DNA from 2 places in the Lachnospira intestinalis genome. Region 2 is predicted to be linked to the other one. Evidence: a T-box and tRNA genes for the amino acid it is inferred to sense, from the RefSeq annotation. Region 2 holds a T-box; the other holds one or more tRNA genes.

Region 1 (4,183 bases), on a different contig from region 2:
AGCGGAGGATTGACAAAGCTTGCCAGCAGATTTCCGATTGCAAATGCGGAGAGCAGTCCGCCCGCCACACTGTAGCTGATACCCGCTTCTTCAATCAGATATGGCAGAATTGCCCCTACCAGAAGCACCATCGCGCCATTTACAAAAAATGCAAAATAGCACGGAAAAAATAGTTTCCATTTTGATTTCATCTCTTGTTTCTATCTCCATTTCCTTTTATTTAAGCTGTCAGCAGCATTGCGCAGACCGGCAGTGTCAGGATACTAAAAAATGTAGTGATAACCACTGCTCCTGCCGCCAGATTTTCATCATACCCAAACTGCACTGCAAACACAGACGTAATCGCCGCGCTCGGGCAGGCTTCCAGCAAAAGTACCACCTGCGCCGCCATGCCTGTCACATGAAACAGCGAAAATACGCCAAAGCACACCGCCGGAATCACCAGCTGACGCACCAGAATAATATACCATATATTTTTATTATAAACCAGTCCTTTTACGTCACTTCCCGCAATAATCATGCCTGTAATAAACATCGACAGCGGTGTATTCATATTGCCAACCAGACTGACCGGCTGTTTTATAATGTCCGGCACAGGAATCTGACACAGATAAATAAGCAGTCCTGCCACAACTGAAATCAGCACCGGATTGGTAAAGATTGTACGCAAAACCTCTTTTGCACGAACCTTTTTACTGACAATGCCGTATCCGGCCGTCCACAGTAAAATATTATAAACCGTCACAAATGCGCTGGCATAAAGCAGTCCTTCCGAGCCAAACAGCGCCTGAATCAGTGGAAATCCCATATATGCCGCATTGGAAAAAATGCAGGCAAACCGCATAATCGGCAAATCGGGACTTTTGTGCTTTGCCGTCAATGCCAGCGTAATAAAAAGTCCGATAAGCAGCAGTAAAATACTAAGTTCAAACGCTTTCAAGAGATTATGGAGAATGTCAATATTAAATTCCATCATATACGAATTGATAACCATTGCCGGTACAATCAGATATAAGAGTAAATCCGAAAATGCTTTTTTCCCTTCCATTTTAACCGCTTTGGTCTTTACGCAGACAAATCCCGCAAAAATCAAAATAAATAAAACAACCACCTGTTTCACTGTAATCAACGCCAGTTCCATAATAATCTCCTTGTGTTATATATTTCATTGTTTGTTATATATTTGTTTGCAATGTGAGTATAGCACCCGAAAGCATGGTTGTCCAGTCTTCTTTTATACAAAAAGTGCCGCAGGACTTTTCTTTTTAGAATTCTCCTGCGGCACTGCCTGTTTTGTTCGTTCTGCCCGATATGCCTTTCGGTTATCGGTATGCATTTTCTACCTTACGCATCATATTTCTTTAACAGTCCGACACCCAGTGGATACGGTCCTGTATGCACGCCGACTGTTGCACCTATCTGATAAATGTCGATTGATGTAATATCCGAATATTCTTTCACGGATTCCAGCAGTCTGTCCCTGAAGGACACCGCTTCATCATAGTCATAACCGTAACCCACCACAATTTCATAATCATTGGCATTGATGTTGTTTTTCGTAAAATGCTCTTTAATCTGCACGAGCAGTTTGTCAATGGATTTCTTTCTGCCCCTTGCCATGCCGCTTGAGAAAATCTCGCCGTCCTGCATGACAATCATCGGCTTAATGCCGAGCATATTGACCGCACCGCCAAGCACCTTGCCGATTCTTCCGCCGTGAATCAGATAATCCAGACTGCCTACCGTAAAGATAATTCTGCCGGTTGATTTAATCCGTTCCAGTGCCTGCACACTTTCTTCCAGCGAAAGTCCTGCCGCTTTCATCCGCGCAGCTTCCCTGACAAAAATTCCTTCCTCAACCGTATTTAATGTAGAATCAATCACTTCAATCTTTGCATCCGGATAATCTTCCAAGAGCATATTTCTGGCATTGACCGCTGAATTATAAGAGCCGCTGAACTTTGTGGTAATACAGATACAAAGCACGCCCTCGCCTGCTTTAACAATCGGTGTAAAAACATCTACATAGTCCTGTACGGACGGCATGGATGTCTTTGGGAAAACCGTCGGATTTTCTACCATTTCTTTATAGAAGTGGCGGACTTCAATTTCCGCACCCTCTTTTTTATATACATTTTCCTCAAACGCAACATAAAACGGTACAATCTGAACTCCGATTTTATCTGCATTTTCACCGTAAAGATCACATGCCCCGTCTGCTATAATTTTATATTCCATAATTCATCCTCATTTCCGTGTATCACATTAACTTCATATCATGTAATGCCAATCTGCATTACGTAGTATTAAATACTATATTACATATACTACTATATTTCAAGTCAAAAATCCACTTTTTACCGGATAAATCTATAAACTTTTTATAAGTTTTTAAAATAACAAAACAGCGGCATCTTTATATTTCGATACCGCCGTCTTTATCACACCTAATTGTTATTTTAATGCGGGTAACAGGACTTGAACCTGCACGGTCTCCCACCAGAACCTAAATCTGGCGCGTCTGCCAATTCCGCCATACCCGCAGACAATGTATATAGTACCATATTTTTACAGACAAAGTCAAGGGACAGCCCCACGCCACTGCGCAGGACTGTCCCCTTATTCCGGTTGTCTGCCTGTTTTAATTTATATTACTTTGCAGCTTCTGTTGCTGTGCCTTCTGCTTCTGCAGCAGCTGCTGCCTTAGACTCTGCAAGTCTTGACTGTTCTTCTCTGTAAGCTGCTCTCTTGCTGTCCTGTTCTGCCTGGCTGTCAACAGTTGTTGCTTCCTGTGTAGTGCCGTTTGATGAACCGCATGCTGTTACGGAAAATGCTGTTACTACTGCAAATACACCGACAAGTGCAAGTTTCTTAAAATTTCTCATTGTTCTTTTCCTCCATTTTTCCTGTTCGAGGTTACACTATAATACACTTTCTTTCATTGTGCAATAGATGTCTGGAAAAGAACACAAACTTTATTAAAGTTTAATTGAAGCTTAATGAAAGCTTTATTTTACACGCAACATACGCATTGCATTTAAAATCGCAATCACGGATACACCGACATCTGCAAAAACCGCTTCCCACATGTTGGCAAGTCCGAATGCACCGAGAATCAGGATAAATGCCTTTACTGCCAGTGCAAATACGATATTCTGTCTTACAATCACAAGAGTCTTTCTTGCGATTGTTACAACCTTGGCAATCTTTGTGGTGTCATCGTCCATAAGCACAATATCCGCCGCTTCAATCGCCGCATCGGAACCCATACTGCCCATTGCAATACCGATATCCGCTCTGGAAAGCACCGGCGCATCGTTAATACCGTCACCGACAAAGGCAACCTTGCCTTTTCCATCCGTGTGTTGTGCTAACAGTTCCTCAACCTTTGCCACCTTATCTGCCGGTAAAAGCTGGGTATAAACCGTATCGATTCCAAGTTCCTTTGCAACGGCTTCCCCCGCTTTTTTGCGGTCGCCCGTAAGCATAACCGTCTGCTTTACACCTGCCTGCTTTAAGCTCTTAATTGCCTGCCTTGCTTCCGGCTTAATCGTATCTGAAATAATTACACAGCCCATATAGCTGCCGCTCTTTGTCACATAAACAACCGTTCCCGGCTTTTCAGTCGGTACTGCCGCAATGCTGTTGTCACTTAACAGCTTTTCATTTCCCGCAAATACTTCTGCACCGTCAAGCAGGATGCGGATACCGTGACCTGCCACTTCCTTTACATCAGAAATGCGCTCTGCGGCAATTTCATTTCCTTCCTTTGCAAATGCACGCTTAATTGAAGCAGCAATCGGATGGTCTGAAAAATTTTCCGCATATGCGGCAGCTTCAAGCAGTTCCGCCTCGGACACGCCGTCTGCCGTCAGCAGTTCATTGACCTCAAATTCACCCTTTGTCAACGTACCGGTCTTATCAAATACAATCGTATCCAAATCTGCTGCCACTTCCAGATAATTTCCGCCCTTTACCAGAATACCGGACGCAGATGCCGCACCGATTCCGCCAAAGAAACTAAGCGGCACTGAAATAACCAGCGCACACGGGCATGAAATTACAAGAAAAATGCAGGCTCTCTGTAACCAGTCAAAGAAATTTCCACCAAAGATTATCGGCGGAATCACTGCCAGAAGCAGCGCACCGATTACAACGACCGGCGTATAATATTTTGCAAACT
Region 2 (4,183 bases):
TTTTAATCCGTCTTACGATATGGAAACAAAGATTGGCAGAATTTATAAGGTATGCGGAAAAGAATATACACCGGTGGACAGCATTGTGGCAGGCGATATCGGAGCCATTCCGAAGCTGAACGGATTTTCAACCGGAGATACCATTTCCACAAAGGTGAAGCCGATTAAGCTCGATACGATTGAATTTGCAGTGCCGTATACGGTAAAGCGTATTGTTGTTGATAACAAGCAGAATGAAGAAAAGCTTTCACAGGCACTGGTAAAGATTATGGAAGAAGACAGAACTGTGCATTGTGAAAATGATACAGAAAACGGTCAGCGTCTGATAAAAGGAATCGGCGAACAGCAATTGGAGATTATTGTGGCAAGACTTGAAAATCAGTATAAGATTCCGCAGGTTCAGCTGACAGCGCCAAAGGTCGGTTATAAAGAAACGATTTGTGCGGAAGCGACAGCAAGATGCCGTTACAAAAAGCAGAGCGGTGGTCACGGACAGTTTGCGGAAGTGCAGATTACATTTTCACCGTCCGGCAACCGTGAAAAAGATTACGTATTTGAAACAGCCGTAGTCGGCGGCGCAGTTTCTAAAAATTATTTCCCGGCAGTGGAAAAGGGAATTGCAGAAAGTGTCAAGACAGGACTGCTTGCAGGGTATCCGGTGGTTGGCTTAAAGGCAGTGCTGACAGACGGCGCGGAGCATCCGGTGGATTCGAGTGAAAATGCATTTAAAATGGCAGCTGTCATGGCATATAAGGAAGCTTATTTAAAGGCATCACCGATTATCTTAGAGCCGATTGCACAGGTAAAAATTTTTGCACCGTCCGTTTATGCGGGAGACATTTCAAATGATTTAAAGACCCGCAGGGCAAGAGTACTTGGCATGATGCCGGCAGAAGACGGAACTTCTTATATAGAAGCCGATGTTCCGGTTGCCGAGCTGGAAGGCTATATGGCAAAGCTTCGCTCCATTACGGAAGGCTATGGTACATTTGCCTACGAATTTGCAAGATACGGACATGCGCCGCAGAATGTAGTGGAGAAGCTGTCCGCAGAATATCAGAAAAACAACGGATAAAAGTAGAATCGGTACTTGACAAAGCGGTTGAATATGATAAAATATTCCTGTTTCGTAGTAAATATTTGAATATATAAAGACTGTGAAAAGGAATAGTAGATTATCGCCGGAATTTTACAGAGAGCTGTCGGAAGGTGCAAGACAGTAGATTCGGATAATTGAACTCGCCTTGGAGTTTCTTTTCTGAAAGGATAAACAGATAGGAAAAGACGATTCATTTCCGTTACCAAATGACTGAGTGCATATGTAGGGCAGCTTACATATGAATTAGAGTGGTACCGCGATTGTAGCCCTTTCGTCTCTAAGTGAGATGAAAGGGCTTTTTATGTGTTTGAAAAAAGGAAGCAAAACAAGGAGGATTAATTTTATGGCAACAACGTATAACCATAAGGCTGTTGAAAAGAAATGGCGTGGAAACTGGGAAGCACACCCAATTAATGTCAATGATGGCAAAAAACCGAAATATTACTGCCTGGATATGTTCCCGTATCCGTCAGGAAGCGGTCTTCATGTCGGTCACTGGAGAGGTTATGTAATCAGTGATGTATGGAGCAGATATAAGATGTTACACGGATACTATGTTATCCATCCAATGGGCTGGGATGCATTCGGTCTTCCGGCAGAAAACTATGCAATTAAGATGGGTGTTCACCCGAAAAAGTCTACGGCACAGAATGTAGCCAATATTAAAAGACAGATTCAGGAAATCGCCGCTGTTTATGACTGGGATATGGAAGTCAACACAACAGACCCGAATTTCTATAAGTGGACACAGTGGATTTTTGTAAAAATGTTTAAAGCAGGTCTTGCTTACGAAAAGGAAATGCCGATTAACTGGTGTCCGTCCTGCAAGACAGGTCTTTCAAATGAAGAAGTTGTAAACGGCTGTTGCGAACGCTGCGGTACAGAAGTAACCAAGAAGAACTTAAAGCAGTGGATGTTAAAGATTACAGCCTATGCAGACAGATTACTTGAAGACCTTGATAAGCTTGACTGGCCGGAAAAGGTTAAGAAGATGCAGTCTGACTGGATTGGACGTTCTTACGGTGCAGAGGTAGATTTTAAGGTAGACGGAACGGATAAGTCTATTACTGTTTATACTACAAGACCGGATACATTACACGGTGCAACCTTTATGGTACTGGCTCCGGAACATGCAATGGCAAGAGAACTGGCAACGGAAGAAACAAAGCAGGCAGTGGAAGATTACATTTACAGAGCTTCTACCCGTTCTAACATCGACAGAATGGCAGATAAGGAAAAGACCGGTGTATTTACAGGTTCTTATGCAATCAATCCTTTAAATGGAAAGAAAGTGCCAATCTGGCTGTCTGATTATGTACTGGCTGATTACGGTACAGGTGCGATTATGTGTGTACCGGCACATGATGACCGTGACTTTGAATTTGCAAAGAAATTTGATATTCCGATTATTCAGGTTATTGCAAAAGACGGAAAAGAAATTGAAAATATGACAGAGGCTTATACAGATGCTGTCGGAACAATGATTAATTCCGGTGACTGGAACGGTATGGAATCTTCTGTATTAAAGAAAGAAGCACCGGAAATGATTGAAAAAATGGGCTTCGGACGTAAAAAGAAGAACTACAAGTTACGTGACTGGGTATTCTCACGCCAGAGATACTGGGGCGAACCAATTCCGATTGTTCACTGCCCGGACTGCGGCTGTGTACCGGTTCCGGAAGACCAGCTTCCGTTACTGCTTCCAGAAGTAGAAAAGTATGAGCCGACCGGAACAGGTGAATCACCGCTTGCAGGAATTGAAGAATGGGTCAACACAACCTGCCCATGCTGCGGAAAGCCTGCTAAGAGAGAAACCAATACTATGCCACAGTGGGCTGGTTCTTCATGGTACTTCTTAAGATATGTGGATAATAAGAATGACAAAGAACTTGTAAGCAAGGAAAAGGCAGATAAGTATCTTCCGGTTGATATGTATATCGGCGGTGTGGAACATGCGGTACTGCACTTACTGTATTCAAGATTTTATACAAAATTCTTACATGATATCGGTGTGGTTGATTTTGATGAACCGTTCAAGAAGCTGTTCAATCAGGGTATGATTGGCAAGAACGGCGCAAAGATGAGTAAGTCCAAAGGAAACGTTGTATCACCGGATGATTTAGTAAGAGATTACGGCTGTGATTCATTAAGAATGTATGAACTGTTTGTCGGACCACCGGAACTGGATGCAGAATGGGATGACAGAGGAATTGACGGTGTACACAGATTCCTGTCAAGATTCTGGACACTTGTAGAAGATAACGCAGATAAGAATTTCAATGAAACAGATGAAATGGTGAAGTTAAGACATAAGATGGTTTATGACATTACAAACCGTCTGGAAAACTTCAGTCTGAACACAGTTGTCAGCGGTTTCATGGAATACACCAACAAGCTGGTTGACCTGACAAAGAAGCAGGGCGGCATTGATAAAGAAACAATGGAAACGATTGTTACGCTCTTATCTCCGTTTGCACCGCATGTTGCAGAAGAACTTTGGGAAGTATTAGGACATAACCAGAGCATTTTTGAAAGCACACAGTGGCCTTCATTTGATGAAGAAAAGATGAAGGATAACGAGATTGAAATGGCAGTTCAGGTAAATGGTAAAGTAAAGGCAAAGGTAACACTTTCTGTTGACGAAACCAAAGAATCTGCACTGGCTAAGGCAAAAGAAGCACTTGGTGATAAGCTTCCTGCAAATGTTGTAAAGGAAATTTACGTACCGGGTAAGATTATTAACATTGTCGGTAAGTAATTAAAAAGAAAATATTTTAAAATATAAGCTGCCCCACGGAATTCAGACCGTGGGACAGTTTATATTTATTAAATGTGTTATATTGCGTTGGAAATGCTGAAAGGAAAACGGTTATTTACGGTTTTCCAGTAAAAACTCCAGAAATCTGCGGGCAGCAGAATTAATCGGGGTGTGGTTGTTGGTGATTACGACAACATCACGATTAGGGAGTGGTTCTGTCAGCTCAATCGGAAAGACAAGTTCCTTTTCAATGGCTTCCAAAGCAAGCGATTTTGGATAAAAACCAATACCGAGATTATGGGTAATCATCGGAAGTACCTGGTCGG

Evidence for each region. The T-box of region 2 lies ahead of leuS (leucine--tRNA ligase). A T-box ahead of a tRNA ligase gene usually reads a tRNA of that ligase, here a tRNA-Leu.
Region 1: it has a tRNA-Leu gene. The T-box ahead of leuS (leucine--tRNA ligase) is inferred to sense a tRNA for this amino acid. The anticodon was not compared.

What each region holds. Positions count from the first base shown of each region.
Region 1 is NZ_JBBMFS010000006.1:38,949-43,131, reverse strand. Features, by position in the region: gene WMO37_RS08335 (MFS transporter) at 1-191, opposite strand, end outside; gene WMO37_RS08330 (AEC family transporter) at 221-1,141, opposite strand; gene WMO37_RS08325 (DegV family protein) at 1,345-2,238, opposite strand; tRNA gene WMO37_RS08320 (tRNA-Leu) at 2,464-2,543, opposite strand; gene WMO37_RS08315 (hypothetical protein) at 2,652-2,885, opposite strand; gene WMO37_RS08310 (heavy metal translocating P-type ATPase) at 3,009-4,183, opposite strand, start outside.
Region 2 is NZ_JBBMFS010000002.1:15,749-19,931, forward strand. Features, by position in the region: gene WMO37_RS02390 (elongation factor G) at 1-1,075, shown strand, start outside; T-box leader at 1,149-1,381, shown strand; gene leuS (leucine--tRNA ligase) at 1,443-3,857, shown strand; gene WMO37_RS02400 (LysR family transcriptional regulator) at 3,969-4,183, opposite strand, start outside.